4 regions of the Spiribacter aquaticus genome follow, and region 3 is predicted to be linked to each of the others. Evidence: predicted binding sites of a transcription regulator. Region 3 holds the regulator's gene; each other region holds the start of a gene.
The links. Region 3 encodes sigma-54, which starts transcription at its own class of promoters, with help from an activator protein. Its sites were predicted from a motif close to TGGCANGNTNCNTGCTT; they were not measured.

Region 1: a site for sigma-54 is predicted at 4,320-4,336, ahead of urtA (urea ABC transporter substrate-binding protein). Genes of this name have one in related genera too.
Region 2: a site for sigma-54 is predicted at 3,531-3,547, ahead of FPL11_RS02770 (putative urea ABC transporter substrate-binding protein). Genes of this name have one in related genera too.
Region 4: a site for sigma-54 is predicted at 4,129-4,145, ahead of exaC (acetaldehyde dehydrogenase ExaC). Genes of this name have one in related genera too.

The regions. Positions count from the first base shown of each region.
Region 1 is NZ_VMKP01000004.1:142,669-150,421, reverse strand. Features, by position in the region: gene FPL11_RS09570 (urease accessory protein UreD) at 1-86, shown strand, start outside; gene FPL11_RS09565 (urease subunit gamma) at 96-431, shown strand; gene FPL11_RS09560 (urease subunit beta) at 428-736, shown strand; gene ureC (urease subunit alpha) at 733-2,436, shown strand; gene ureE (urease accessory protein UreE) at 2,446-2,898, shown strand; gene FPL11_RS09545 (urease accessory protein UreF) at 2,834-3,571, shown strand; gene ureG (urease accessory protein UreG) at 3,601-4,227, shown strand; gene urtA (urea ABC transporter substrate-binding protein) at 4,391-5,707, shown strand; gene urtB (urea ABC transporter permease subunit UrtB) at 5,760-7,376, shown strand; gene urtC (urea ABC transporter permease subunit UrtC) at 7,380-7,753, shown strand, end outside.
Region 2 is NZ_VMKP01000001.1:549,672-557,424, reverse strand. Features, by position in the region: gene metK (methionine adenosyltransferase) at 1-1,149, shown strand, start outside; S-adenosyl-L-homocysteine riboswitch at 1,169-1,252, shown strand; gene ahcY (adenosylhomocysteinase) at 1,270-2,682, shown strand; gene FPL11_RS02775 (16S rRNA (uracil(1498)-N(3))-methyltransferase) at 2,648-3,406, shown strand; guanidine-I (ykkC/yxkD leader) riboswitch at 3,616-3,717, shown strand; gene FPL11_RS02770 (putative urea ABC transporter substrate-binding protein) at 3,769-4,857, shown strand; gene FPL11_RS02765 (ABC transporter permease) at 4,925-5,746, shown strand; gene FPL11_RS02760 (ABC transporter ATP-binding protein) at 5,743-6,537, shown strand; gene FPL11_RS02755 (urea amidolyase associated protein UAAP1) at 6,537-7,277, shown strand; gene FPL11_RS02750 (urea amidolyase associated protein UAAP2) at 7,289-7,753, shown strand, end outside.
Region 3 is NZ_VMKP01000003.1:138,096-145,848, forward strand. Features, by position in the region: gene rapZ (RNase adapter RapZ) at 1-809, opposite strand, end outside; gene FPL11_RS07135 (HPr kinase/phosphorylase) at 800-1,270, opposite strand; gene FPL11_RS07140 (PTS sugar transporter subunit IIA) at 1,267-1,743, opposite strand; gene hpf (ribosome hibernation-promoting factor, HPF/YfiA family) at 1,749-2,075, opposite strand; gene FPL11_RS07150 (RNA polymerase factor sigma-54) at 2,099-3,568, opposite strand; gene lptB (LPS export ABC transporter ATP-binding protein) at 3,630-4,361, opposite strand; gene lptA (lipopolysaccharide transport periplasmic protein LptA) at 4,367-4,885, opposite strand; gene lptC (LPS export ABC transporter periplasmic protein LptC) at 4,869-5,426, opposite strand; gene FPL11_RS07170 (KpsF/GutQ family sugar-phosphate isomerase) at 5,427-6,401, opposite strand; gene FPL11_RS07175 (calcium/sodium antiporter) at 6,413-7,381, opposite strand; gene FPL11_RS07180 (ABC transporter ATP-binding protein) at 7,502-7,753, shown strand, end outside.
Region 4 is NZ_VMKP01000002.1:309,494-317,246, forward strand. Features, by position in the region: gene smc (chromosome segregation protein SMC) at 1-2,076, opposite strand, end outside; gene FPL11_RS04875 (sigma-54-dependent Fis family transcriptional regulator) at 2,117-3,991, opposite strand; gene exaC (acetaldehyde dehydrogenase ExaC) at 4,201-5,721, shown strand; gene FPL11_RS04885 (DUF779 domain-containing protein) at 5,785-6,156, shown strand; gene FPL11_RS04890 (pyridoxal phosphate-dependent aminotransferase) at 6,135-7,307, opposite strand; gene gluQRS (tRNA glutamyl-Q(34) synthetase GluQRS) at 7,386-7,753, shown strand, end outside.

The DNA.
Region 1 (7,753 bases), on a different contig from region 3:
ATGCCCTGCGCGAGCGCCTCTGGGCGGCGTTGCGCCCCTTGTTGATGGGGCGGCCGATGTGTCGGCCCCGAATCTGGAATACCTGAGGAGGACGCATGCAACTCACGCCGAGAGAAAAGGACAAGCTGATGCTCGCCACCGCCGCGATGGTCGCCGAGCGGCGTCTGCATCGGGGGGTTCGACTGAACTACCCGGAATCGATGGCCTACATCGCCAACGCCATCGTCGAGGGCGCGCGCGATGGCCGCAGCGTGGCGGAACTGATGAGCGAGGGGACGCAGCTGCTGAGCCGCGAGCAGGTCATGCCCGGCATCCCGGAAATGCTCAGCGAGGTCCAGGTCGAGGCGACTTTCCCCGACGGGACCAAGCTGGTGACGATTCACGACCCCATTGCTGAAGCGGCCGATGACGGCCAGGCGGTGTCATCATGATTCCCGGCGAGGTGATCACGGCGGCCGGCGAGATCGCCCTCAACGCGGGGCGGGAGACACTGACCGTCCGAGTGGCGAACGCCGGTGACCGGCCGATCCAGGTCGGATCCCACTACCATTTCCACGAAGTCAATCCCGCGCTGGAGTTTGATCGCGACGCCGCGCTCGGCTACCGGCTCAACATCCCGGCCGGCACCGCCGTGCGGTTTGAGCCGGGGCAGTCCCGCGAGGTCGAGCTGGTGGCCTACGCCGGTGATCGCGCGATCTATGGCTTTCGCGCCGCAGTCATGGGGGAGTTGGAATGACCTCGATTGAGCGATCGGCCTATGCCGAGATGTATGGCCCGACCACCGGCGATCGCGTCCGGCTGGGGGATACCGAGCTGTTCGTCGAAGTCGAGCGGGATCTGACCTGCTACGGCGATGAAGTGAAGTTCGGGGGCGGCAAGGTCATCCGCGACGGCATGGGCCAGAGTCAGCGTGATAATGAAACCGCCGTCGATCTGATCATCACCAACGCCCTGATCATTGACTACACCGGTGTCTATAAAGCTGACATCGGGGTCCGTGACGGCCGGATCGCGGGCATCGGCAAGGCCGGCAATCCCGATACCCAGCCCCACGTCGATATCGTGATCGGCCCCGGCACTGAGGTGCTCGCCGCCGAGGGCAGCATCGTGACGGCCGGGGGCATTGATGCGCATATCCACTTCGTCTGCCCACAGCAGATTGAAGAGGCGCTGATGTCAGGCGTGACCACCATGCTGGGCGGCGGCACCGGTCCGGCGACCGGTACCAACGCCACCACCTGTACGCCGGGCGCGTGGAATATCCACCGGATGCTGCAGGCCGCCGAGGCCTTCCCGATGAATCTCGGTTTCATGGGCAAGGGCAACGCGAGCCTGCCCGACTCGTTGCATGAGCAGATGCAGGCCGGGGCGATGGGGCTCAAGCTGCATGAGGACTGGGGGACGACGCCGGCGGCGATCGATAACGCGCTCGACATCGCTGAGGAGTACGACGTCCAGGTGGCCATTCATACCGATACCCTGAACGAGTCCGGGTTCGTCGAGGACACCCTCGCCGCGTTCAGGGGACGGACCATTCACACCTATCACACCGAAGGCGCGGGCGGCGGCCACGCCCCCGACATCATCCGCGCCTGCGGGCAGTCCAACGTTCTGCCGTCGTCCACCAATCCGACGCGCCCGTACACCCGCAACACCATCGATGAGCATCTGGACATGCTCATGGTCTGCCATCATCTCGACCCGGCCATCCCCGAGGATGTCGCCTTTGCGGAATCGCGGATCCGGCGCGAGACCATCGCCGCCGAGGACATCTTCCACGACCGCGGTGCGTTCTCGATGATCGCGTCCGACTCGCAGGCCATGGGTCGGGTCGGCGAGGTGATCACCCGCACCTGGCAGACCGCCCACAAGATGAAGGTGCAGTTCGGGCCACTTGCCGAGGACAACGATCGGCATGACAACCTGCGGGCCCGGCGTTACGTCGCCAAATACACCATCAACCCGGCGATCGCACACGGGATCGCCCACGAGGTGGGATCGCTGGAGGTGGGCAAGCTGGCCGATCTGGTGCTCTGGAAGCCCGCTTTCTTCGGCGCCAAGCCGGGCACGATCGTCAAGGGCGGCATGATCGCCGCCGCACCGATGGGTGATCCCAACGGGTCGATCCCCACGCCGCAGCCGGTGCATTACCGGGGCATGTTCGGCGCCCATGGCGGGGCGGTGGCCGAGACCGCGGTGACTTTCTGTTCCCAGGCCGCGATCGAAGCGGGCATCGGCGGGCGACTGGACCTGAACAAGCGCCTGGTGGCGGTCAAGGACTGCCGCGACGTGGGGAAGGCCGATATGAAGCTCAATGACTGGCAGCCCGAGGTCAGTGTCGACCCGCAGACCTACGAGGTCCGCGCCGATGGCGAGCTGCTGACCTGCGAAGCGGCGGTGGAGCTGCCGCTTGCACAGCGCTATTTCCTTTTCTGAGGGGCTGTCATGGAGACACTGACACAACGGCTCGGGGCCCTCGCGGCGGATCAGGATGTGGTCGGCACGCTGGTCCTGACCATCGAGCAACGTGAGCGCTCGCGGTTTCGGGCCATGCTGGGTAACGGCGAGGTCATCGGCGTGATCCTCGAGCGCGGGGGCGCGGCCCTGCGCGCGGGTGATGGACTGGCTGACGACAGCGGCCGGGTCTACCGCGTCGAGGCCGCGCCCGAGCCGGTGAGCACGGTGCGCTCGGACGATCCGCTGGTGCTGCTGCGGGCCGCCTATCATCTGGGCAATCGGCATACGCCATTGGAAGTGGCCAAGGGCTACCTGCGCTACCGCCATGACCATGTGCTCGATGAGATGGTGCGCGGGCTGGGCGCTGAGCCCACTCATGAAACCGCCCCTTTCCAACCCGAGTCCGGTGCCTACGCCGGCGGTGGTCACCATCATGGTTGATGGCACCGATGCCCGAACGCTGCGGCTGTGGCAGCTGCTGAGCCCGACGCTGCCGGTAGGCGCCTACGCCTACTCGGCCGGTCTGGAGACCGCCATTGAGCAGGGCTGGGTGGGCGACGAGGCGTCTCTGGTCGATTGGGTTGGCGGTCAGTTGCAGAGCGGGATCGGGGCGCTTGATCTGCCGGTACTGGCGCGTCTGCAGGCCGCCTGGCAGCGCGATGACCGCCCGGCGGTCGAGGTCTGGACCAGTCGTCTGCTCGCGGCCCGGGAAACCGCTGAGCTGCGCGCCGAGGATATTCACATCGGTCGGGCACTGATGCGGCTGCTCGGTGAGTTCGGCATCAGCGAGGCGCTCACTTTCGACCGCGACCGCGATGTCACCTGGGCCACCGCCTTCGCCCTGGCCACCGCGCGCTGGGCCATCGGCATGGATCAGGCCGCCCTCGGCTATGCCTGGGCCTGGTCCGAGAATCAGGTGGCCGCGGCGGTCAAGCTCGTTCCCCTGGGGCAGAGCGCCGGTCAGCGTGCGCTGCTTCGTATCGCGGACGCCATCCCCGGGGCCGTCGACAACGCCGCTGCCCTCGATGATGAATCCATTGGTGCCACCACCCCGGGCGTCAGCCTGGCCAGCGGCTGGCACGAGGTCCAGTACTCACGGCTGTTTCGCAGCTGAACGATCACAATTCCGGAGGATGCCCCGTCATGACAGATAACCCCACTCCGCTGCGCGTCGGTATCGGTGGACCGGTCGGATCCGGCAAGACCGCCCTCACGCTGGCGCTGTGCCGGGCGCTTCGCGAGCGCCTGTCGCTTGCCGTGGTGACCAATGATATCTACACCCGCGAGGATGCCGAGTTTCTCTCGCGCCACGAGGCACTGCCCAGCGGGCGCATCGTCGGCGTTGAAACGGGTGGGTGTCCGCATACCGCCATCCGCGAGGATGCCTCGATGAATCTCACCGCGGTCGCCGATCTGCAGGCGCGCTTCGGTGATCTCGATGTGGTGTTCATTGAAAGTGGTGGCGACAACCTCTCGGCCACATTCTCGCCGGAACTCTCCGATCTGACCCTGTACGTCATCGATGTCTCGGCCGGCGACAAGATCCCGCGCAAGGGCGGCCCCGGCATCACACGCTCTGACCTGCTGGTCATCAACAAGACCGACCTCGCGCCGCAGGTGGGGGCGTCGCTCGACGTGATGGCCCGTGACAGCCGCATGATGCGCGGCGAGGCCCCGTTCCAGCTTGCGAGCATCGCCGCCGGAGAAGGCGTTGAGGGCATCATTGAATTCATCCTGCGGGAGGGCATGCTGGCGCGCTCGGTGGCCTAGCGTGCACTACGAGCGTGAATCGCCGGTCGCGCCCGCACCAGTGTGGCGCATGCGACACCGGTTGACGCCTGCCGGGCGGTAGCCCGAACAGCTGGCACGTTAATTGCTATCCAGTGAACAGGCCGATGGTCGGCCTGGTGATTCACTTCAAAGGAGTTCACGCATGTACGCAAAGAAGCGACTGCATAACGGCATGGCAAGTACGCTTGCCGCTGGCGTTCTGGCGCTTGGCCTGGGAGGCAACAGCGCACTGGCCCAGGAGGAGGATCCGATCAAGGTCGGCATCCTGCATTCACTGTCCGGCACGATGGCGATCAGTGAGACGGCCCTCAAGGAAACCGTCGAGATGCTCATCGAGCAGCAGAACGAGAACGGCGGCCTGCTTGGCCGCGAAATCGAACCGGTGGTCGTGGACCCGGCCTCGGACTGGCCGCGATTCGCCGAGCAGGCAAGGCAGCTGCTGGCGGACGACGAGGTTGACGTGGTGTTCGGCACCTGGACATCGGTCTCGCGAAAGTCCGTCCTGCCGGTGTTCGAAGAGCTCAACGGGCTGCTCTTCTACCCGGTGCAGTATGAGGGCGAGGAATCCTCCGAGAATGTGTTCTATCTGGGGGCCTCACCCAACCAGCAGGCCATTCCGGCGGTTGATTACCTGATGGATGAACTGGACGTGGAGCGCTTCGCGCTGCTGGGGACCGACTATGTCTATCCCCGCACGACCAACAAGATCCTCGAGCAGTACCTCATGGATAACGGGGTGGCCGAGGAAGACATCATGATCAACTACACGCCGTTCGGGCATTCCGACTGGCAGAGCATCGTCTCGGATGTGCGCGACTTCGGGGGCCAGGGTGAGAAGACCGCCATCGTCTCGACCATCAACGGTGACGCCAACGTCCCGTTCTACACCGAGCTGGCCAACCAGGGCGTTTCCGCCTCGGATATTCCGGTGGTGGCCTTTTCGGTGGGTGAGCAGGAGCTTGCCGGGATCGACACCGAACCGCTGGTCGGTCACATGTCCGCCTGGAACTACTTCATGAGCGCGCCGACCACGGAGAACGTCGAGTTCATCCAGGCGTGGCACGAGTTCAAGGATGATACCTCGGCGGTCACCAACGATCCGATGGAGGCCCATTACATCGGCTTCAACATGTGGGTCGAGGCCGTGCGCCGGGCCGGTACAACCGACGTTGAAGCGGTGCAGGACGCGATCATCGGCGTGACCGTCCCCAATCTCACCGGCGGCTACGCCACCATGATGCCCAACCACCACATCACCAAGCCGGTGATGATCGGTGAGATCCAGCCTGATGGGCAGTTCTCGGTGGTATGGGAAACCAACGGCGAAGTGGCCGGTGATGCCTGGTCGGACTATCTCCCCGAGAGCAGCGACATCATCGCCAGCTGGCGGGCACCGTTGGTCTGCGGCAATTACAACGTCGAGACCGGCGTGTGTTCAGGTCAGGACTACGGCGACTGACCATGGCGACGCTGCCCCGCCGCCGGTGGGGCAGCGCCTTGAGGGATCATTCATGAAACGCTTTGCCCGATGCATGCTGGTCAGTCTGCTCATGGCCCTGGGTCTGACGGCGTCGCCCGCCGGAGCGGCGGATGACGAGGCGCTGGTCTCGAGTCTGCGCCAGCTCAATGAGGGAAGTTTTGATGACAAGGCAGCGGCGGTCCGCACGATTGCCGAGAGTGGCCACCCGCGGGCAGTGCCCGTGCTGCAGGCCCTTCTCGACAGCCGGCTGTACTTTCGGATCGGGGGTGGCGAGATCGTCATCGCCGACAGCCTTGATTCGGGATTCGCGGTGACCGATCCGCTCAGTGGCGAGCGGGTCGGCGAAGCCTCGCAGTACGAAATCCGCCGGGTGAGCATCAACAACGCAGTTCGCACCGAAGCGCGCAAGATGCTGGCGCTGGCGGGACTCTCCAGCCCCGATCGCCAGGCGCGTAGCGAAGCGGTCGAGCGCCTGCTGGAATCCCCCGATCCGGCGATTGCCGAGCGCATGGAGGGCCTCGTGGCGGAAGAGCCCGTCGATGCGATTCGCCGGGATATGTCGTTGGTCATCGGCCTGGCGCGCCTTGATGCCCCCAAGGCGGCGATCCGGCTGGAAGCGCTGGAAACACTGGATGGCTCGCTGCGCAATCGGGTGCGCAATGAGGTGCGGCGGTTGGCGGAAAACGACCCCGATCCGGCCGTCCAGGCCCGTGCCGCTGAGATCCTCACCGGCATCGAGGAGCGGCGGGATCTCTGGGGACTGGGCGAGCAGATATTCTTTGGTCTGTCGGCGGGATCGGTCCTCATGCTCGCCGCTTTCGGGTTGGCCATCACCTTCGGGGTGATGGGCGTCATCAACATGGCGCACGGCGAACTGATCATGCTCGGCGCCTACACCACCTATGTGGTCCAGCTGTTGATGCCCAATGCAATTGATTATTCGCTGTTCGTCGCGATTCCGGCGGCCTTCCTGGTCACCGGGGCGTTTGGCGTGGCCATCGAACGCGGAGTCATCCGGTTTCTGTACGGGCGGCCGCTCGAGACGCTGCTCGCCACCTTCGGTATCAGCCTGATCCTCCAGCAGCTGGTGCGGACGGTGTTCTCGCCACTCAACCGCCAGGTGAGTACGCCGGATTGGATGAGCGGCGCCATCGAGGTCAATGCGGCCCTCAGCCTGACGCTCAACCGGCTCTATGTGATTGCGTTCGCGTTTCTGGTGTTCGGGTTGCTGCTGTTGCTGTTCAAGCGCACCACGCTGGGCCTCAAGGTGCGGGCGGTGTCACAGAACCGCGCCATGGCGCGGGCCGTAGGGGTCAGTTCATCGCGCATTGATGCACTGACCTTTGGCCTGGGGGCGGGTGTCGCCGGCCTTGCCGGTGTCGCGCTGTCGCAGATCACCAATGTCGGCCCCAATATGGGTCAGGCCTACATCATCGACTCATTCCTGGTGGTGGTGTTCGGGGGCGCCGGCAGTCTCTGGGGCACGCTGGTCGGTGGGCTGTCGCTGGGCGTACTCAATAAATTCCTCGAGCCCGAAACCGGCGCCGTTCTCGCCAAGGTGCTGGTCCTGGTGTTCGTGATCCTGTTCATCCAACGCCGCCCGCAGGGACTGTTCCCCCAGCGTGGTCGCGCGGCATCGGAGGGCTGAGGCATGGCGACCCCGCAATCCTCGGCCACCCGGCTGATTCCCGAGCGCCCCTGGCGGCGGCTGCTGCATGGCGACATGGGTGGCCGGATACTGCTGGGTGCGCTCGCGGTACTGATTGTCGTGATACCGATCCTCAACCAGGGGGTATCGCCGTCGTCGCCGTTTCATGTGAGCGACTACACCGTCAATCTGCTCGGCCGCTATCTGTGCTTCGCCCTGCTGGCGCTGGCCCTCGATCTGGTGTGGGGCTATGCGGGCATTCTCAGCCTGGGGCATGGTGCGTTCTTTGCCCTGGGTGGGTATGCCATGGGCATGTACCTGATGCGCCAGATCGGCGACCGCGGGGTCTATGGCGATCCGGTGCTGCCGGATTTCAT
Region 2 (7,753 bases), on a different contig from region 3:
TACCTCTTCACGTCGGAATCGGTCTCGGAAGGCCATCCCGACAAGGTCGCCGATCAGATCTCCGACGCCATTCTCGACGCCATCCTCGCGGATGACCCCTCAGCGCGCGTCGCCTGCGAGACCCTGGTCAAGACCGGGATGGTCATTGTCGCCGGCGAGATCACCACGTCGGCCTGGATCGATCTCGAGGATCTGGTCCGCCAGCGCATCACCGAAATCGGCTACAACAACGCCGATGTCGGGTTCGATGGCGCCACCTGCGCGGTGCTCAACGCCATCGGCAAGCAGAGCCCCGACATCAACCAGGGCGTCGACCGCGCCTCGCCCGAGGAACAGGGCGCCGGCGACCAGGGCATGATGTTCGGCTATGCCTGCCGCGAGACCGATGTCCTCATGCCCGCCCCGATCACCTACGCCCACCGGTTGGTCAAGCGCCACAGCGACATCCGCCGTAACGGCGTGCTGCCGTGGCTGCGGCCCGATGCCAAGTCCCAGGTGAGCTTTGTCTATGAGCAGGGCCGGCCCGTGGCGGTGGACACTATCGTGCTGTCGAGCCAGCACGATGAGACGGTCTCGGCGGCGGACCTGCGCGAGGCGATCATGGAAGAGATCATCCGCCCGGTGATCCCGGCGGAGTGGATCAGTGACCGGACGCGGTTTTTCATCAACCCCACCGGCCAGTTCGTGATCGGCGGGCCGGTCGGCGACTGCGGCCTCACCGGGCGCAAGATCATCGTCGACACCTATGGCGGCATGGCCCGGCACGGCGGCGGTGCCTTTTCGGGCAAGGACCCGTCCAAGGTGGACCGCTCGGCGGCCTACGCCTGCCGGTACGTGGCCAAGAACATCGTCGCCGCCGGCCTGGCCGAGAAATGCGAGATCCAGGTGGCCTACGCCATTGGCGTCGCCGAGCCGATGTCGATTTTCATCGACACCTTCGGCACCGGGCGGATTGCCGAAGACCGGCTGGTGGAACTCGTGCGGGCGCACTTCGATCTACGCCCCTATGGCATCCTGCGGATGCTTGATCTGGTACGGCCGATCTATCAGCCCACCGCCAGCTTCGGCCACTTCGGCCGCGAAGAGGACACATTCACCTGGGAGCGGACCGACCGGGCCGAGGGCCTGCGGGAAGCGGCCGGGCTGTAACAACCAATTTCACGACCCGGGCATCGAGGAGCGCTGCACCGCACCGTCTGACGGCGCGGGAGGCTCGATGCCAGCGGTCCAATACCAACGGCGCTCAACCGCAACCCATGGAGTCAAGCCATGAACGCTGTCGTTGAGACGAAGCTTTCCGGATCGATCATCAAGGACCCGTCACTGGCCCCCTTCGGCCGTCGGGAAATGGATATCGCCGAAACCGAAATGCCCGGCCTGATCGCCCTGCGCGAGAAGTATGCCGGCGAACAGCCCCTCAAGGGTGCCCGTGTGGCGGGATCCATCCACATGACCATCCAGACCGCGGTGCTCATCGAGACCCTCGAGGCCCTCGGTGCCGAGTGTCGCTGGGCAAGCTGCAACATCTACTCCACCCAGGATCATGCCGCCGCCGCCATCGCCGAGAGCGGCACCCCGGTGTTCGCCTACAAGGGCGAGTCGCTGGAGGAGTACTGGGAGTTCACCCATCGGATCCTCGAGTGGCCCAATGCCGAGCCCAACATGATCCTCGATGACGGTGGCGATGCCACGCTGGCCGTCACGCTGGGGGCGCGGGCCGAACAGGACCCGTCGCTGCTCGATCACCCGGACAGTGACGAGGAGCGCGCCCTGTTCGCGGCGATCCGCCGGCGGCTGAAGGACAACCCCGGCTTCTATGCGCGCACCCAGGCGGCCATCCGCGGTGTCACCGAGGAGACCACCACCGGTGCCAAGCGCCTCTACGAGATGCAGCAGACCGGCGAGCTGCCCTTCCCGGCCATGAACGTCAACGACTCGGTCACCAAGACCAAGTTCGACAACCTCTATGGCTGCCGCGAGTCGCTGGTGGACGGCCTCAAGCGTGCCACCGACGTCATGATCGCCGGCAAGATCGCGGTCGTGGCGGGTTACGGCGATGTCGGCAAGGGCTGCGCGCAGAGCCTCAAGGCCCTGGGCGCCAGTGTCTGGGTCACCGAGATCGATCCGATCTGCGCCCTGCAGGCGGCCATGGAAGGCTATCGCGTGGTGACCATGGAAGAGGCCGCCGACAAGGCCGATATCTTCTGTAGCGCCACCGGCAACTACAACGTGATCAACCATGACCACATGAAGGTCATGAAAAACGAGGCCATCGTCTGCAACATCGGCCATTTCGACAACGAAATCGATGTGGCCGGCCTGCGCCAGTACGAGTGGGAGAACATCAAGCCGCAGGTGGATCACGTGATCTTCCCCGACGGCAAGAAGATCATCCTGCTGGCCGAAGGGCGCCTCATGAACCTGGGCTGCGCCACCGGGCATCCGAGCTTTGTGATGTCGGCGAGCTTCACCAACCAGGTGCTCGCGCAGATGGCGCTGTTCAACAACGACGGCAGCTACGAGAAAAAGGTCTACGTCCTGCCGAAGGACCTGGACGAGGAAGTCGCCCGTCTGCATCTGGATAAGATCGGCGCTCAGCTGAGCACGCTGCGCGAGGATCAGGCCCAGTACATCGGGGTCACCGTCGATGGGCCGTTCAAGCCCGAGCACTATCGCTACTGATCCCGCGACCCGCCTGCATGTGACAGGCATCCCGCCGGTCGGAGAGGTCATCGACCTCCCCGACACGGCGGTCCGACATATACAGGCCCGTCGACTGCGAAGCGGTGACGGGCTTGTGCTTTTTGATGGCAGCGGCGGCGAATACACCGCCCGCATCGAAGTGCTGGAAAAGCGCCGGGCGCAGGCACGGATCGAGGCCTTCTCGGCCCGCGAGGCCGAGGCACCGGTGGGCGTCACCCTCCTGCAGGGCATCAGCAAGGGCGAGCGCATGGATTACTCCATGCAGAAGGCCGCCGAGCTGGGCGCGGCACGCATCATCCCGGTCATCAGCGCGCGCTGCGTGGTCCGGCTTGACGCTGAGCGCTGGGCGAAAAAACAGCGCCACTGGCAGGCCGTGGTGGTGGCGGCCTGCGAGCAGTGCGGCCGCAATCGCATTCCAGCGGTGGAAAAACCCTGCGCGCTGGACGAGGCCCTGGCCACCGTGGCCGGCCTGCCCGGCGTTATCTTTGACACCGAGGGTGACCGCGCCGCGCAGGACCTCGAACCCACCGCCGAGCTGGCGACCCTGATCGGCCCCGAAGGCGGGCTGGCGCCGGACGAAATCCAGCGCGTCGCCGACCTCGGCTGGCACCGCATCCGCCTGGGCCCGCGCATACTGCGCAGCGATACCGCCCCGGTCGCCGCGCTCGCGGTCATCCAGACGGTCATCGGCGATCTGGGGTAGCGCCCCTTCATGGTGCTGACCGACCCGTTGCTGAACCAATGCAGTGCAAACCCACCGACCGCCGGCGCGTCGCTCGACACGCTCCATCGGTGCCCGAGCTGCCCGCAAGGCAGCGGCAGGAAACTGGCATGGATATTGCAAGGCAATAATCGGGTACACGGGACCCTCGGCGGATTCGCCTCGGGCGATCAGCCGCTACAATCAGGTCACCAATAGGACGCTAGGGTTCCGATCCGCTCTGCGGGTGTCTGGTCCGAGAGCATCCGACCTCTCCGGAAGGGGTTACACGGCGGGACAAAAGCCCGGGAGATTCGTTGAGAGGCTCCCGTGTGACATCCCGACCAACCTCATAGGAGACGGTCATGAAACGTCCAAACCGCACCCGTTCCACCGCCCGGCGCGTTGCCGGCGCCGGCCTGCTTGCCGCCATGCTCGCCCTGCCCGGGCTCGCCAGCGCCCAGGAAAAGGACAGCTTCCGCATTGCCTGGAGCATCTACGTGGGCTGGATGCCCTGGAGCTATGGCGACAGCGCCGGCATTGTCGACAAGTGGGCCAATCGCTACGACATCGAAATCGACGTCGTCCAGATCAACGACTACATCGAGTCCATCAACCTCTACACCGCCGGCGAGTTTGACGGCGTCACCATCACCAACATGGATGCCCTCGCCATCCCGGCGGCAAGCGGCGTTGACACCACCCTGCCAATCATCGGCGACTTCTCGAACGGTAACGACGGTGTCGTGCTCAAGGACACCGATGAGCTGACCGACATCGAGGGCCAGCGCGTCAATCTGGTCGAGCTGTCGGTCTCGCACTACCTGCTAGCCCGTGCCCTCGAATCAGTCGGCATGAGCGAGCGGGACGTCACCGTCGTCAACACCTCGGATGCGGACATCGTCGGTACCTTCTCGACGCCCGACGTCACCGCCGCGGTGACCTGGAACCCCCAGCTGAGTGAACTGCGGGCCATGCCAGAGGCCAACGTGGTGTTCGACTCCTCGGATATCCCCGGCGAGATCATCGACACGCTGGCACTCAACACCGAGGTGCTCGAAGCCAACCCCGAGCTGGGCAAGGCCCTGACCGGTGCCTGGTACGAGATCATGGCGCGGATGTCCGGCGACGATGAGACCGGCGTCGATGCCCGCACCCGCATGGCCGAGGCCGCAGGCACCGACCTGGCGGGCTACGAGGCACAGCTGGCCAGCACCCAGATGTTCTACGACGCCGCCGACGCGGTGGAATTCGTGACCAGCGACCAGCCCGAGGCAACCATGGACAACGTCCGTCAGTTCGCCTACGACCGGGGTCTGCTGGGTGCGACCGCCACCAGCCCCGACTTCGTCGGCATCGAGTTCACGGACGGATCGGTGCTGGGCTCGGAGGACAACGTCAAGCTGCGCTTTACCAGCGAGTACATGGAGATGGCTGCCGAGGACGCCCTGTAACGCGTCCCGCCCCGTCCGGGGGTGTCATGGGCACCCCCGGGGCTTTCCGCCCGCGCAGGTCATACCGATGAAGCGACTGATCAACCAACGTCCGGGCCGAGCCATGGGCGGTCTGCTGATGCTACTGCCGTTCGTGCTGGTGGTTGTCGCCTATATGGCGGCCTCAATGGCCCGCCTGGCCGATAATCCGGACGACAAACTACTGCCCTCCCTGATGACGATGGCCGACTCGTTCGCGCGGCTGGCCACCGAGCCGTCGCGGCGTACCGGCGAGATCCTGCTGTGGGCGGACACCGCCGCCAGCCTCAAACGACTGCTGGCAGGGGTGGCGATCAGCATGGTGGCGGCGATCATCATCGGCACCACCACCGGTCTGATCCCTTACCTGCGACGCACCCTCTCACCGTTCATCGCCGCGCTCGCGATGATCCCGCCACTGACCATCCTGCCGATCCTGTTCATCGCGTTCGGCGTGGGGGAGCTCTCGAAGATCATGCTGATCGTGTTCGGGATCCTGCCGTTCATGATGCGTGACATCCAGCAGCGGGTGGAGGAAATCCCCGACGAGCAGCTGGTCAAGGCGCAGACACTGGGGGGCTCGACCTGGCAGATACTGCTGCGGGTCACCATCCCGCAGACGCTACCCCGCCTGTTCGATGCCACGCGGCTTGCCCTCGGCGCCGCCTGGCTGTTTCTGATCGCCTCCGAGGCAATCGCCGCCGAACAGGGGCTCGGCTATCGGATCTTTCTGGTCCGGCGCTACCTCGACATGCAGACCATCATCCCTTATGTGGCCTGGATCACGCTGCTGGCGTTCTCGCTCGACTGGTCGCTGCGCCGGCTCACGGCGTGGCTGTTTCCCTGGTATGTCGCGGGGCGGTCGGCATGAGCACGATCGAAGCCAGAGCCCTGTGGAAAACCTACGGTCAGGATGTCGTGCTGGAGGATATCCACCTGCGGGTTGAGACCGGCGAGTTCGTGACCGTGGTCGGCGCCTCGGGCTGCGGCAAGAGCACGTTCCTGCGCATGCTGCTTGGCGCCGAGTCGCCCAGCCGCGGCCAGTTGCTGCTGGATGGTGCGCCCATGGCCGCCGAGCCCGGTCCCGACCGCGGCGTGGTGTTTCAGAAGTATTCGGTGTTCCCGCACCTCACGGCGATCGCCAATGTGCTGATCGCCGAAGAGATGGAGAAGGCCCCGGCGCTGGGGCGGCTGTTTGGCCGCGCCCGGCAGGAGGCCGTGGCACGGGCCCGGGACATGCTGGGGCGCGTGGGGCTCGCGGACGCCGCCGATAAATACGCCAGCGAACTGTCGGGTGGTATGCAGCAGCGCCTCGCCATTGCCCAGGCGCTGATGAAAAACCCGCGCATCCTGCTGCTCGACGAGCCCTTCGGCGCCCTCGATCCGGGCATCCGCAAGGACATGCACGCGCTCATCCTTGATCTGTGGGCCCGCAGCGGCATCACCGTGTTCATGGTCACCCACGACCTCAAGGAGGGCTTCGATCTGGGCACACGCCTGCTGGTGTTCGACAAAGTGCGCCACGATCCGCAGGCCCCCGAGGCGTTCGGCGCCAGCATTACCTACGACCTGCCCCTGCAGCACGGCGAGGCGCGTGACGCCGCGCTGGCACCCGAGCTGCGTGAGCAGCTTTCCTCCCCCAACCGTAAGGAGAACGACTGATGCCTGCGACTCCGATCGCCGAATCGCGCATCGTCCATCACGAGCGCGTCCCCGGCGGGCGTTACTGGTCGATGGTGGTGCGCCGCGGCTTCACGCTGCGCCTGGTGGATACCGACGGCACCGCGAATGCGGCGCTGCTGGCGTACAACCCGTCCAACCCGCTCGAGCGCTACAACATGGCCGACACCCTGAAGGGTCAGCACGTCAGCCGACTCAGCCGGGGCAACATGCTGTTCTCGGACATGGGTCGGGCGATGCTCTCCATCGTCGAGGACACCGTGGGCTGGCACGACCCCATTGGCGGTATCAGCGATGCCGAGTCCATTCAGCGGCGTTTTGGCGAGGCGCGCTTCCAGGAGCACTGGAACGACTTCTACCGCAACGGCCGCGAACTGTTCCTTATCGAGCTGGCCAAGTGGGGGCTGGGACCGCGCGATCTGGTCAGCCCGGTCAATTTCTTCCAGAAAGTCAGCGTCAACGACGACGGCGATCTGCATTATGCCGCCGAGCACAGCCACCCCGGGGCCAGCGTCGACCTGCGCGCTGACAGCGATACGCTGGTGGTGCTGACCACCGCGCCCCACCCCATGGCACCGGGGCCGATCTATCAGCCCGGGCCGGTGGACGTCTCCATCTACCGCTCCGCGCCGGTGCGCGATGACGATGCGTGCATCCATCACCGCCCCGAAAACGCCCGGGCCTACGCCAACACGCTGATCGCCAACTGCCAGGAGGGCTGACCGTGCCTGCGATGAACCTCAAAACCAGCGAGCTTGATCCCACCACCGCGCTTCAGCGCACCGTCGTCCCCGCCGGTGACTGGTGGATGGCGGAAATCCGTCGCGGTCAGCATCTGCGCATTGTCGATGTGGAAGGCAACGAGGCCGCCGACACCCTGTTCTACAGCCTGAGCGACCCACGTCACGAGCACTACAGCGCCGTCGACACCACCACCCGCCAGGGCAATGTCTATCTGACCACCGGTACGCAGCTCTACTCCAATCAGGGACAGGTCATGCTGACCATCACCGCCGACACCTGCGGCCGTCACGACACCCTGGGCGGCGCCTGCTCGGCCGAGGCCAACCAGATGCGCTACGCGCTGGAGAAAAAGCCCATGCATTCGTGCCGGGATAATTTCCTGCATGCCATCCAGGAGAGCGGCTATGGGCTGACCAAGCGGGATGTGCCCAGCAACATCAATTTCTTCATGAAC
Region 3 (7,753 bases):
TGCTCGCGCAGGTGGGCACCCAGCGCCTCGACCAGATAGACCGAGCGGTGCTGGCCCCCCGTGCAGCCGATGGCGATGGTCAGATAGCTGCGGTTCTCGGCCTCGAAGACCGGCAGCCAGTCATCCATGAACCCCTGGATCTGCTTGAGATAGCGGGCGACCAGCGGGCTGTCGGCCAGGAAGTCGGCCACGGCCCGGTCGCGCCCGGTCATCGGCCGCAGGGCGGGCTGCCAGTGCGGGTTCGGCAGGCAGCGGCTGTCAAAGACGAAATCGGCGTCGGTGGGGGTGCCGTGCTTGTAGCCGAATGATTCCAGCTGCACCGACAGATGCGTGCGCGATTCGGCCAGTCGGCTGCGAATGATCTGGCGCAGTTCATGCAACGTGGTCTGCGAGGTGTCCACGGTCAGATCGGCACGCTCGTGGAGCGGGACGAGGCGGGCACGTTCCCCCTTGATCGCTTCATTCAGCGGGATATCCGGCCCGCTCAGCGGATGGCGGCGGCGGGTTTCCGAGAAGCGCTTGAGCAGGGTGGCGTCATCCGCATCCAGAAAGACGATTTCGGTGTCCAGGCCGTGGGCGGCGATGGCGTCGAGGATGCCGGGAAAGCGACTCAGCGATGCGGGCTGGTTGCGTGCATCGATGCCCACGGCGTAGTCGGCCTCCTCGCCACTCATCGCAATGTGCTGACCGAATGCATCCAGCAGATCCACCGGCAGGTTGTCGATGCAGTAGAAGCCCGAGTCTTCCAGGGTGGCAAGGGCGACGCTCTTGCCCGATCCGGACAGGCCGCTGACGATGATCAGTCGCATGCGCTGGCCTCCGGGACCCGCCAGGGCCGCGGTGCGGTCACTGCCACAAGCTCGATGATCGCCGCGACCGGCCGCTCGGGCGACAGCGCCAGCTGGGCCAGGCCGATGCCGTGGATCGTCAGGGTCTGCCAGTCCGCCGTGGCGCTTGCCCGACGCCGGGCCCGGGTCAGTTCGATGGCGCAGTCGATGGGTGACCAGTCGGCCACCGCACCGGTGCCGAAGTGATCCCCGGCCTCAATGATCCCCGGCCCGCGCAGGCACAGCCGCCCGCGACCGGCGTCCGGTGCCCGGCCGATCAGCCGGTCACCGCGGCGTATGACCATCACGGCGTCATCGGCCACCAGCTGATGACCTGCGCGCAGCAGCATCAGCGCGGTGTCACTCTTGCCCATGCCCGCCTCGCCCCGAATCAGGACGCCCACACCGTTGACCCGCATCAGCGTCCCGGGGATCTGGCTCATGCGTCGGGCGCCCCGTCGTCGCTGCCGGTCATGGTGGCGTAGAGCTCGGCGTCGCTGCGGCACTGGCGCAGCCGCGTGCACAGGTGTTCGTCGCGAAACAGCTCCGCGAGCCGGGCGAGAATGCGCAGATGCTCATCGTTGCTGTGCTCAGGCACGAGGAGGGCGAGCAGCAGATCCACCGGCTGGCTGTCGGCGGCGTCGAAGGCGATGGGTGTATTCAGACGGACCAGGGCGGCACGCGGGGTCTCGATATCGGGACTGCGGGTATGGGGCAGTGCCACCCCGCGCCCCAGTCCGGTGCTGCCCAGACGCTCACGCACGATCAACCCCTCGAAGATGGCGCGCGTGGCGTCGCCGCCCGCCCGGGTATCGGCCATGAGCTGCTCGCTCATGCGCTCCAGGGCGCGTTTCTTGCTGGTGACGTCGACCCCGCACTGCGTGCGCGTCACCGACAGCAGTCGGGTAAGCTCCATAGTGCTCAGGGTTCCAGATTATCGCCGACGCGTCCCTGCTCCGGATGATGGTCGCTGCGCTTTTCCTTGTGCTTGACGACCTGGCGGTCCAGCTTGTCGACCAGCAGGTCGATGGCGGCATACATCTCGCTGGCGGTGGACTCGGCGAACAGCCGGGCGCCGCTGACCACCAGGGTGGCCTCCGCCTTACGGGTCTTTTTCTCGACGGTCAGAATCACATGGACGTCGACGACATGATCAAAGTGGCGCTCGAGGCGCTGGAATTTCTCGTCGACGTAGTCACGCAGCGCGTTGGTGACATCGACGTGATGGCCGGTGATGTCGATTTTCATGATTTCCCCTTATGTTTTCTTCTTCAGCGTAGCCGTTTGCGTTGGGTTGACGATGCGATCCCCATGACTTCCCGGTATTTGGCCACGGTTCGCCGCGCCACGTGAATGCCCTCCCCACGCAGCGTCTCGGTCAGCCGTGAATCGCTGAGTGGCCTGGCCGGATCCTCTGCCGCCACCTGCCGGCGGATGCGCGCGCGAATGGCCGTCGCCGAGCACTCACCGCCGTCGGCCGTCGGGACATGGCTCGAGAAAAAATGCTTGAACTCCAGCGTCCCCTGGGGCGTGAGGATGTATTTCCGCGAGGTGATCCGCGATACGGTCGATTCATGCATGTCGATGGCCTCGGCGACATCGCGCAGCACCAGTGGCTGCATCGACTCTTCACCATACTCCAGAAACGCCTGCTGGCGCTCGACGACGCATTCGGCCACGCGCTGCAGCGTGTCGCGCCGCGACTCCAGGCTTTTGATCAGCCAGCGTGCCTCCTGCAGGTGATCGCGCAGGAGGCTGTTGTCACGGCTGCTGTCGCCCCGCCGGATCAGGCTCGCGTAGTAGTCGTTGATGCGCACCCGGGGCGAAGCCTCGGGGTTGATCTCGACCTGCCAGCGGCCGTTGACCCGCCGCACCCGACAGTCGGGGACGACGTAATCGGTGCGGGTTTCGCCGAATCGCGATCCGGGATGGGGGTCGAGTCGGCGGATCAGCGACAGGGCCAGGTCCAGCTGTTCCTGGTCGACCTTCAGGTGCTCGCGCAGCGCGACCTGCCGGCCCGGGCTGAACAGTGACCAGTCGGCTTCAATGGCCTGGCGGGCGGTCTGGCGCCCGGGCGTGTCCGGCGGCATGGCGTCGATCTGGATCTGCAGTGCCTCGCGGGCGTCACGGGCGCCGATGCCGATCGGGTCCATGTGCTGGAGGATCGTGAGGACGGCGTTGATGTCGTCCTCGTCGATGTCGGCGTCGACATCGGCGTCGAGGGCGGACCGCAATTCGCTGACCGGCTCGGCCAGATGCCCGCGCTCGTCCAGGGCGTCGATCAGTGCGGCGGCGATCTGGCGGTCGGTCGCGCCCAGGCTGGACAGATCGACCTGCCACTGCAGGTGATCGCGCAGCGAATCGGCGGGGGCCGCCTGGCGATCGAGAAAGTCGCTGCCGCCGTCGCCTTCCGCCGTGGCGCCCGCTGGCCCGTTATGACCGGTGTCATCCCAGTGCTCGGAGACCGCCATGCCCTCGCCCAGCTCGGTGGCGTCGGTGGCGTTCGAGCCCAGACGCTCTTCCGACGGATCGGGGGTGGCCGGCGTCGTCCCCTCGGGCGCGGCGGCTGCGACGGCGTGATCGGTGTCGTCTTCGGGCTCGAGCATGACGTTGGACTCGAGCGCTTCGCGGATCTCGAGCGCCAGCTCGGCCGCCGGCAGCTGCAGCAGCCGGATCGCCTGCTGCAGCTGGGGCGTCATGGTGAGCTGTTGACTGGCCCGAAGTTCAAGCGACTGCTTCATTGTTCCCCGCGTGCGAATTGGTCTGGATAGCGTAACGCCGGCTGTCCGGCGCCCGCCAGTCTCACAGGTGGAAGTCCTCGCCCAGGTAGACCGCCCGCACCTCGGCGTTGTCGAGTATCATGCCGGGGGTCCCGTCGGCGATCACCCGGCCGGCGTTGAGGATGCTGGCACGGTCGACCAGGGCCAGCGTCTCGCGGACGTTGTGATCGGTGATCAGTACGCCGATACCGCGCTCCGCCAGGTGTCGGACGATGCCCTTGATGTCGCCCACCGAGATCGGATCAACGCCGGCGAAGGGCTCGTCCAGCAGGATGAAGCGCGGATCGGCTGCCAGCGCCCGGGCAATCTCAACGCGCCGTCGCTCGCCGCCCGACAGGCTGATCCCGGCCTGGTCACGCAGATGCCCGATGCCGAACTCCTCCATTAGTGCCTCCGCCTGCTCAAGCCGTGCCTGGCGTGACAGCCCGTCACGGGTCTCGAGCACGGCGAGCAGGTTGTCGAGCACCGACAGCCGCCGGAACACCGATGCCTCCTGCGGCAGGTAGCCGATCCCGCGCCGCGCCCGGGCATGCATGGGGAGGCTGCCAATGTCATCGCCATCCAGCCGGATGACCCCGGCGTCCGCCCGGATCAGGCCGACAATCATGTAAAAGCTGGTGGTCTTGCCGGCTCCATTCGGGCCCAGCAGACCGACGATCTCCCCACTCTGCAGGCCGATGGAGACCCCATCCACCACTGAGCGTCCGCGATAGGTTTTTGACAGCCCGCGGGCCTCGAGCTGGTTGCGCGCCATGCCGGTCAGTCCGTCGCAGGGTTGACGCTGACATTGACGCGCTCGTCGTCGTCAGCGCCGCTCTCGGCAACGGTACGGGCGGTTTCGGGGTAATGCGTGACGGTGCGTCCGGTGACTGTGTTGTCGCCCTGCCAGAGGCGTCCGCCCTGTTTGAGGATCAGCCGCTCGGGGCCGGCGACGAAGTATTCCATCCGCGGTGCCTCGGCCCGTCGCGGGGCGGCATCCGCCACGGTCTCGCGATAGGTGGCCGGGGTGCCATCCACGGTCACCTGCTCGAGCTCGCCCGCGCCATTGCTGAATACCCGCATGACGTCGCCGGTGATGCGCAGGGTGCCGCGCGTCAGCACGACGTCGCCGCGATACACGCTGATGCCCTCGGCCTCGTCAACCTCGGCGCGGTCGGCCACCAGCTCCACCGGTGGCGGGGCGGACGCCCCATCGCCGTCCTGGCCATGCGCGACCGGCACTGCCACCACAAGCGCCAGCAGGGCGCCGATCCAGAGTCGCTCAGGGTGAAGCCGCATCGTACACTCCCTCTACATCATCCAGCAGTTCAAGGCGCTCCTGCGCAAACCATACCCGTGCGCCGACGGCATCCACCCGCAGCCCGGGGCGGGTCATTGTGACGGGCTGATCCGTCTCGGCGTAACGCTCGGGGATTCTTGCATCCAGTCGCTGGGTGGTCAGCCGGGTCCGACCCTCGGCGGTCTGGCGCGTCATCACGACATCGCCGCGCAGCCGGGCACGGGTGTCGTCATCACCGATCCAGCCATGGTTCGAGCGGCCCCGCCAGGGCGGGCCCCGATCCGTCTCCACCCGCCAGTCCGGGGAGACGAGGCGCCAGCTGCCTTCCCGCGGGTTGTGGCGCGCGTCGGGTGATCGTACCCGCCAGCTGATCGCGCCGTCCGCATTGGTGGTGGTCAGTGTAACCGTGCGGGCATAGGCATCCAGGCGGGGGTCCGTCACCGTCCTGACCGCATCCGGGTCGCCACCCGCGCCAAACAGCCGCCAGCCGAGCAGGGCGGCCAGGGCCAGCGCCAGCAGCATGACCACTCGGCGGCGCATTCAGACCACGCCGCCACGCAGCAGATCGTGCATGTTCAACGCGCCCGTGAGCCGGCCTTCCGCGTCATTGACCAGCAGGCCGTTGATGCTGTGCCGCTCCATCAGCGCCAGCGCCTCGGCGGCCAGCTGCGCCGCTTCGACGCAGCGCGGGGCCGGCGTCATCACCGTGGCGATCGGGGTGGCATGCACGTCCACCCCCTCATCCAGGGCGCGGCGCAGATCGCCATCAGTGAAGATGCCGGTGACCCGCTGATCGGCATCGACAATCGCGGTCATGCCGAGCCCTTTGCGGGTCATTTCGAGCAGCGCGTCCGCCATGGGCGTGTCCGGCCCCACGGCGGGCACCGCCGTGCCCGTGTGCATGAGATCGTCGATGCGCAGCAGCAGCCGCCGGCCGAGCCGGCCGCCGGGGTGCGAGCGGGCAAAGTCTTCGGCGGTGAAGCCGCGCGCGTCGAGCAGTGCGATCGCCAGCGCGTCGCCCATGGCCAGCGCCGCCGTGGTGCTCGCGGTGGGCGCGAGTCCCAGCGGGCAGGCTTCGGCGTCAACGCCGGCATCGAGATGGACGGCCGCGGCCTCGGCCAGGGTCGAGCCGGGCCGCCCGGTGATGGCGATCAGGTCCAGCCCGCGCCGTTTGATGGCGGGGAGCAGGCCGTTGATCTCCTCGGTTTCACCTGAGTTCGACAGGGCGATCACGCAGTCGCCGGCGGCCAGCATGCCCAGGTCGCCGTGTCCGGCCTCGCCCGGATGGACAAAAAACGCCGGCGTGCCAGTGCTTGCCAGTGTTGCCGCCAGCTTGCCAGCGATGTGCCCCGATTTGCCCATGCCCAGCACCACCACCCGGCCGCTGCAGGCCAGCAGGATTCGGCAGGCATGGGCGAAGGTGGCATCGATGCGATCGCGCAGTGCGGCCAGGGCGGCGGTTTCCGTGTCGATGACAGCCTGTCCCAGGCGGCAGAAATCGGTATCGGCGGTCATTGCTCTCGCTCTTAACGGTGACTGAAGAACAGCAGGGCCTGATAGGCAATGTACGCACCCACCAGCAGCCCGCCTTCCCATCGGCCCAGGCGGCCGCGCCTGCCCAGGCCATAGCCCACGACCAGGATGGCCAGCATGAAGCCGGTCATGATCCCGTAATCGCGCGCCAGATCCCCCTGATCAAAGGCGAATGGCGCGATCGCCCCGGCGATGCCCAGAACCGCGAGCAGGTTGAACAGATTGGAGCCGATGATGTTGCCCACGGCAAGCTCGCTCTCGCCACGCCGCACGCTGGCGAGGCCTGCCGCGAGCTCGGGCAGGCTGGTGCCGATGGCGACGATGGTCAATCCGATGATCAGGTCGCTGACCCCCAGCTGGCCGGCGAGCAGCACCGACGCCCAGACCAGCAGGCGCGAGCTGGCGATGAGCAGCACCAGACCCAGCAGCGTCCAGCGCAGCGCCTGGGCGAGCGGAAGGGGTTCGGGCACTGCCGATTCCAGTTCGCGCGCGATCATGGCATCGCCGCGCTCCGGATGCCGGGCCTGCCAGGCCATCCAGGTCAGCACAGCCAGCATGCCGGCGAGAAGTGCCACCCCATCGAATCGGGACAGCGCCCCATCCGCCAGCAGCGCGCCGGTGGCCACGACCACCAGCATCAGCAGCGGGATCTCGCGCCTGAGGATTCCGGAGCTTATGACCAGCGGGCTGACCAGGGCGGTGGTCCCCAGGATCAGGCCGACATTGGCGATGTTGGATCCCAGCGCATTGCCCAGGGCAATGCCGGGGGTTCCGTCGATGGCGGCAATGGCCGAGACGAGCATTTCCGGCAGTGACGTGCCGATGCCGACCACCGTCAGACCGATCAGCAGGCTGGAGACACCCAGCTGGCGGGCCAGTGCCGAGCTGCCGTCGACGAATCGCTCGGCGCTCCAGGCGAGGGCGACGAATCCGGCGGCGATGACGACAAGCAGCGCGGCGATCAGCATGCAGGCCCTTCCATGACAAGTTTAACGGCACAAAGTATCGCATTTGACCGCCTTTATGGCTTGACGGATACTCCCGGCATTCCTCATCGCACCGACATCAGCGAAGCGATCCGCATGCCAGTTACCCAGTCCGAGGCCCTGATCGATCTGAGCGGCGTTGTCTTCAGCCGCGGCAGCAATCGGCTGTTCAACGGCGTCGACCTGCAGGTCAGGCGCGGTGAGGTCGTGGCGATCATGGGGCCCAGTGGAACGGGCAAGACCACGCTGCTGCGCCTGATCGGCGGTCAGCTGCGGGCCGCCGCCGGGCGCGTCGCCGTCGACGGGCAGGCGGTTGATCAGCTCTCGCGGCGTGATCTCTACCGGCTG
Region 4 (7,753 bases), on a different contig from region 3:
CACCGCCCGCTGCCGGTCGGCCTTTGCGTCGGCGCTGCGCGCATCGGTGGCCTCCCGCCGGCTCATGAGATCATCCAGGGCATGCCGCGCCCCAGCAATCTCGGCGGTGACGGCCTCGATGGCCCGGCTCCGCGCCACCACGCCGGCTTCCGGATCGGTCGCGGTGGCGCGCAGACGCCGCCAGCCATGGCCATACCAGGCCCCATCCGCGGTCATCACCGACTCGCCCGGCGCAAGGCGGCTCAGCCAGCCGCGCGCCTCGGCCCGGCTATCCGCCGTCCGGATACGGGCCAGCAGATCGGTCACCGCGGCCGGACCCGCCACCTTCGCGGCCAGCGAATCGGGCGGGGCGTCGGCCCCGGGTACGGCACTGAAGAGCATCACCTCGCCGGCCTGGGGCGTGTCCGGGTCGGCGTCGCCGGCCTCCACGGCCTCCAGCGCGCGCTCCAGGGCCCACTCCACCGCCATATCCCAGCCAGGCGCCACGGCAAGCTGATCCCCCAGGCGCCGATGTCCTTCAAGCCCCTGGGCCTGCAGCCAGCGGGCCATTTCGTCATGCCGGCCCAGGGCCTCGTCCTGGAGGGTCTGCAGCGATTCGCGCCGGGCTTCGCAGGCGTTCAGCCGCGAGCGCTGCTCATCGATCCGGGCATCCAGCGACTGGCGCTCCTCGGCCGCCGCGGCCAGCTGCGTATCGGCCGCCGCAATACGGGCGTCCAGCGGTTCACGATCGGCCACCAGCGCCTCGATATCGGCACGGTCGGTGGCGTCGGCGGAAGCGTCCTCGCCCGCCTGCAGATCGAGTTCCTCGGCAATGCGCGCCAGACGCCGGTCCTGATCGGCGACGCGGGCCTCGAGCTGATCGATCCGGGTCTGCTCGAGCTGCATCCGGCGCTCGGCCTCGGCGTGTTCCTGCCCCACCGCATCGCGTTGCTCGCGGGCTTCATCGAGGCGGGCGCCCGCCGTGGCAACGGTCTGCTCGGCCTCCGCGAGGGCCTGGTCAGCGGCGGCGAGCGCCGGCGTTTCGGTGTCGATGGTCGCCGTCAGCGTCTGACGTTCATCGCGGTCGTCACTGAGGGCACGGTCGTTCTCAGCGATAGCGGCCCGTGTCTGCTCAAGGGCCTGGCGGCTCTGGCTGAGCGTCTCCTGGTCGTGGCGGATACGCTGCTCGAGGGCGGCCAGCGTCGATCCGAGTTCGTAGTACTCGGCCTGCACGGCATTCAGGTGATCACTCGCCGCGGTCTGTTCGGCGCGCACCGATTCCATCCCGCGCTCGCAGCGCCGCTGTTCCGCCAGGCGTGCCTCGAGGGCGGTCTCGGCATCGGCTCGCTGGGTCTGCAGATCGGCCTGTTCAGCCTCGAGCTGGCGGATACGCAGCAGGGTCAGCTCGGCATGACACTGACGCTCATCGGCCTTCAACTGGCGGTAGCGCTCGGCCGTCCGGGCCTGATCATTGAGCCGGTCGAGCTGGCGGGCGACCTCGGCGCGCATGTCATCGAGCCGCTCGAGGTTCTCGCGGGTGTCGCGGATCCGCCGCTCGGTCTCGCGGCGCCGTTCCTTGTACAGGCTGATCCCGGCGGCCTCTTCGAGGTAGCCGCGGAGTGCCTCGGGGCGCGCCTCGATCAGTCGCGAGATGGTGCCCTGCTCGATGATCGAGTAGCTGCGGGGCCCGAGCCCGGTCCCCAGGAAGACATCGGTGATATCGCGACGCCGACAGCGGCTGCCGTTGAGAAAATAGGCCGATTGCCCGTCGCGGTTGACCTGACGGCGGATGGCGATTTCGCTGAAACCGGCGTACTGCCCGCCCAGTGAACCGTCGGCATTGTCGAACACCAGCTCGATGCTGGCCTGCCCCACGGGTTTGCGGCTGCCGGATCCACTGAAGATGACATCGGCCATCGAGCCGCCACGCAGATGCTTGGCCGACCGCTCGCCCATGACCCAGCGCACGGCATCGATGATGTTGGACTTGCCACAGCCGTTGGGGCCGACGATGGCGGTGATGCCCGAGCCCAGCGGGACCGGCGTCGTGTCGACGAAGGATTTGAAACCGCTCAGGCGGATTTTACTGAGCCGCATCCACGCGGGCGTCCCTGTTGCCGTGCAGCATTCAAGATACTCATTTTCCCCGGGAGGAGGAACCAATGCGCCGGTAGAGGGTGCTGCGACTGATGCCCAGCGTCTGCGCGGCGCGACTGACGTTACCGCCGTGCTCCGCCAGTGCCGCCTGAATATGGCGTTGCTCCACGGCTCGAAGGTCGGTATCCGGACAGGCCTCAGCCGACATGTTTCCGACGTCCGTCTCCAGGATGACATCAGGCAGGTCCGCCCGTGTCACCGGCGCGCCCGGTCGGCGTAACGCCAGCGCCGTCTGCATGACGCTGTGCAGCTGACGCAGATTGCCGGGCCATGAATAGGCGAGAAGCCGCGCGCGGGCATCCGGCGAAAGCCTCGCCATGGGATCCTCCTCGGCCAGAAGCCGGTCGATCAGCGGCTCACGATCGCTGCGCCGGCGAAGCGGCGGCAATTCGATCCGCAGTCCGCACAGCCGGTAGTAAAGGTCGGCGCGAAACGCACCGGCCTTGACCCGGGCTGCCAGATCGCAATGAGTGGCGCTGACCAACGCAAAGTCCACCGCCCGGGGCTGACCGCCACCCACCGGCAGGACGGTGCGCTCCTGGAGGACCCGCAGCAGTCGGGTCTGAAGCGCGACCGGCATGTCGCCGATCTCGTCGAGGAAGAGTGTTCCGCCATTGGCTTCGGCGATGCGACCGTCGGCACCGCGCGGGTTTGCACCGGTAAACGCCCCCGGGGCATAACCAAACAGTTCGGCCTCGGCAAGGCTCTCGGGGATTGCCGCGCAGTTGACGGCGACGATCGGCCCGTTCGCCCGCGGCCCCGCCGCATGGAGGGCCCGCACCACCCATTCCTTGCCGGTGCCGGTCTCGCCCTCGATCAGAAGGGGGATATTACGGACGAAGACACGATGGGCACGACGGAGTGTATCCGCCACTGCGTCATCCCCGGCGTGCAACCGCTCGAACGTCGTGCCATCGGACAGCGCAGCCGCCGGCGTCGAACCGTGGATGCGCGACGGCGGCGCGACCAGTCGCAGGCAGGTCATGATCCCACTGAGAGTCCGCCGCAGCGGCATCGATTCGTCACTGCGCAGCAAGCCCTCGAACGTCTCCTCAAAAAGCCCTTCGAAGCGCTCGCCCACGCAGTCGTCACCGAAGTAGCTGCGCGCCACCTCGTTCAGGGCCAATACCCGTCCATCACCATCGAGCGCGAGAATCCCCTCGCTGAGGGTGCCCAGCAGCTCCGGCCGCGCATGGAGATGAAGGTGAAAGCTGTCGGCGAACTCCGCCGTGAGCCAGCGGTTTTCGATCATTCGTGCGCCCATCCGCACCAGCCCCAGGGCATGGATCTGACGGGCCGACTGATCCCCGGAGACATCCAGCAGGCCAATCACGGTCCCCGCCGTGTCACGGATCGGCGCCGCCGCACAGGTCAGGAACGTATTGCACTGCAGATAATGCTCGGGGCCGTGGACCGACGCTGGACCGGCCTGTGCCAGCGCGAGGCCGATGGCGTTGGTCCCGCGCACCGGCTCGCCCCAGCATGCACCCGGCGCCAGTGCAACGCGCTGACTGCGGGCATGGAAATGCGGGTCACCGTGGCGCTCGAGGATCGTGCCGTGCGCATCGCAGAGCAATACGGCACTGTTGCTGCCGCTGATCTGGTGATACAGGTTTTCGATTTCCGGCAGCGCCAGCGCGATCAGCGACTCGTTGTCGGCCCGGGCCGCCCGCAACGCCGCCGCATCAAAAACGGCATCAGCCGCCTGTTGCCGCGGTGAGAGCCCGGCCGCCGCCACCCGCTGCCAGGAGGCCGCCACCCCATCCGCCACACCGGCCGGCGTGCGCTCACCCGCCAACAGCTGACGCCGCGCGCCGGCAAGCCGGGCGCGATCGTTAAACGGCCGCTCGTCCATCGCCCTCCTCCTCTGTCGCAGTCCGCGACAGACTGTTCTAAAACGGCACACCGGCCACCCGTCTCTAGCGGACAGGTTGAACAGCACGATCGCCCAGTCCCGGGCGCGACGCAAGCGCCGGGCGCGCAGCCATCAATTGGCGCGGATCTTGCTGGGTGCCTGGTGCGGGCACGCATCGCGTCCCGACCCATAAAAACGGAGGAGAGACCATGATCTACGCCAATCCCGGCAGCACGAACGCCATCGTCCATTTCAAAAGCGAATATCAGAATTTCATCGGCGGCGACTGGCTGGCCCCGCTCGACGGCGAGTACTTCGATAATCCCACACCGGTCACCGGGCAGACCTTCTGCCGCATTCCGCGCTCCAAGGCAGCCGACGTCGAAAAGGCGCTGGATGCAGCCCACGCGGCAAAGGCGGCCTGGGGCAGGACGGCGGTGGCCGAGCGCGCCGTCATTCTGAACACCATCGCCGATCGCATGGAGGCCAACCTCGAGGCGCTTGCCGTGGCGGAGACCTGGGAGAATGGCAAGCCGGTCCGGGAAACGCTGGCGGCCGATCTGCCGCTCGCGATCGATCACTTCCGTTATTTCGCCGGCGTCATCCGTGCCCAGGAGGGATCACTCGGCGAGCTCGATGACGACACGGTGTCCTATCAGATCCATGAACCCCTCGGTGTGGTCGGTCAGATCATTCCCTGGAATTTCCCGATCCTGATGGCCACGTGGAAGCTGGCGCCGGCGCTGGCGGCCGGCAACTGTGTGGTACTCAAACCCGCCGAACAGACACCGGCCAGCATTCTGATGCTCACCGAGCTGATCGCCGACCTGCTGCCGGCCGGTGTGCTCAATATCGTCAACGGCTTCGGCGCCGAGGCGGGCAAGGCGCTTGCCTCGAACCCGCGGATCAGCAAGGTGGCCTTCACCGGAGAGACCACCACCGGGCGACTGATCATGCAGTACGCATCGGAAAACCTGATTCCGGTCACGCTGGAGCTGGGCGGTAAGTCACCCAACGTGTTTTTTGATGACTGCTTTGCCGCCAATGACGGCTTCCGGGAGAAAACCCTCGAGGGGTTCGCGATGTTCGCCCTCAATCAGGGTGAGGTCTGCACCTGCCCGTCACGGGCACTGGTGCAGCGCTCGTTCTATGGCGACTTCATGGATGCTGCGCTTGACCGGGTGGCCCGCATTAAAACGGGCAATCCGCTTGATACCGAGACGATGGTGGGCGCGCAGGCATCGCGCGATCAGCTGGAAAAAATCATGGCCTATCTGGATATCGGCCGGCAGGAGGGTGCCAGAGTCCTCGCCGGCGGTGAGAGTCTGGACCTGGGCGGCGAACTGAGCGGTGGCTACTACGTTCAGCCCACCGTCTTCGAGGGCGACAATCGCATGCGCGTCTTCCAGGAAGAGATTTTTGGCCCGGTGGTCTCGGTCACCGGCTTTGACGATCGGGATGACGCCCTGAGTATCGCCAATGACACGCTGTACGGGCTCGGCGCGGGCCTGTGGACGCGCAACGTCAACACGGCCTATCGCATGGGCCGCGGCATTCAGGCCGGCCGTGTCTGGACCAATTGCTATCACCTCTACCCCGCGCACGCGGCGTTTGGTGGCTACAAGCAGTCAGGCTTCGGTCGCGAAAACCACCTCATGATGCTCGCGCACTACCAGCAGACCAAAAACCTGCTGGTGAGTTACAGCGAGTCCCCCATGGGACTGTTCTAGGCGGGCGGACAACGCCGGGCGGGCGGGTCACGCCCGCCCGGTGCTGCGGACGAGGAGACGAAAATGAGCACGAATGAAATGGGCGTTGTGGCGACACCTGCGGCAGAGGCACTGATCGCCGAGCTGCAGCGGCGCCACGGGCCATTGCTGTTTCACCAATCCGGCGGTTGCTGTGACGGGAGTGCACCCATGTGCTATCCCCGCGACGAATTCAGGGTGGGCGCGCGCGATGTCCATCTTGGCGACATCGGCGGACAGCCCTTTTACATCGGCGGCGACCAGTATGCGCTCTGGGCGCACACCCGATTGATCATCGACGTGATCGAGGGGCGTGGCTCCGGATTCTCACTGGAAGCGCCCGAGGGCAAACGCTTCCTGACCCGGTCTGAACTGTGCAGCGTACCTCCGCGGGATCAGCCACCGGCGGCCAGATAGCGCTGGATGCGACTCACCGCCGTTGCCAGTCGGTCGGTGTCGGTGGTGTAGGCGAAGCGCAGATGCCGCTCGGGTGCCGTGCGTTCAAAATCCAGTCCGGGGGTCACCGCCACACCGGCCTGTTCAAGCAGTCCGCTTGCAAGATCGGCGCTGTCATCGCCGAGCGCGGTGATATCGGCATACAGATAGAACGCCCCGGCAGGATTGCCCGGGATGTGGAAGCCGAGGTCGCGCAACGCCGGCAGCAGAAAGTCCCGACGCTGGCGGAACGCCTCGCGTCTCGCCTCGAAGATCTCGCGGGACGCCTCGGTAAAGCAGGCCAGCGCCGCATACTGGGCGGGCGTCGAGGCGCTGATGAACAGGTTCTGCAGCAGCTTTTCGGCAACCGGCACCCAGTCGGCGGGGACCACCATCCAGCCAAGCCGCCAGCCGGTCATACCGAAGTACTTCGAGAAACTGTTCACCACAATCGCGTCCGGCGCATGCGCCAACGCCTGGGCGGGCGCGCCGTCGTAATGCAGTCCGTGATAGATCTCATCGACGATCAGCCCAATGCCCCGGCGCTGGCCGAGGGCCGCGAGTCCGGCCAGATCCGCGCTGCTCGCCAGCGTGCCGGTGGGATTGCCCGGCGAGCCCACGAGCATCGCCGCCGTACGCTCGTCACAGGCCGCGGCCGCCAGCCCGGGCGTCAGCTGATAATCGCTGCCGGCGTCCACGCGCACCGCCCGCGGCGTGGCGTCCACGGCTTCGACGAAGTTGCGGTTGCACGGATAGCCCGGGTCGGGCAGCAGGACGTTGCGGCCCGGATCCGCCAGCATGGCCAGGGCCACCAGCAACGCCCCGCTCGCCCCCGGGGTGATCAGAATGCGACCGGGATCGACCTCCACGCCATGGTCACGCTGGTAGTGCCCGGCGATGGCCTCACGCAGGGCCGGCAGCCCCGCCGCCGGCTGATACCCGGTCCGCCCGTCGGCGAGCGCCTGGCGGCCCGCCTCACGCACCGGCGCCGCCGTGGGGAAGTCGGGCTCACCGATCTCCATATGGACAATGTCGGCGCCGCCCGCCTCAAGCTCGCGCGCCCGGGCCAGCAGGGTCATGACGTGAAACGGTTGGATGCGGTGACTGCGCGCGGACAGATCAGGGCGTGGCACGGCGACCTCAGCGAATGACTGGACTCGCAGTGTAGCAACCCGCATGGCAAGCTGAGGCAACAACGCATGGATGGTGCTATGACCGACACGCGCTACATCGGCCGCTTCGCCCCCAGCCCGACCGGGCCGCTCCACCGCGGCTCGCTGATCGCGGCGCTGGCGAGCTGGCTGGACGCACGGGCGGCCGGCGGCGAGTGGCGATTGCGTATCGATGACGTCGACCGCGGCCGCGCCCGGGTCTCGGCCGCACGTGACATCCGCGCGGCACTGGAGGCCCTGGGCCTCGAATGGGACGGCCCGGTGCAGGTCCAGGACGCGCGGCGCGATCATTATCAGGCGGCCCTCGAAAGGCTCCAGGCAAGTGGCGACGCCTACCCCTGCGCCTGCACCCGGCGCGAGGTGGCCGCGGGCGGCGAGGCCGGCCCGGCCGGTATCATCTATCCCGG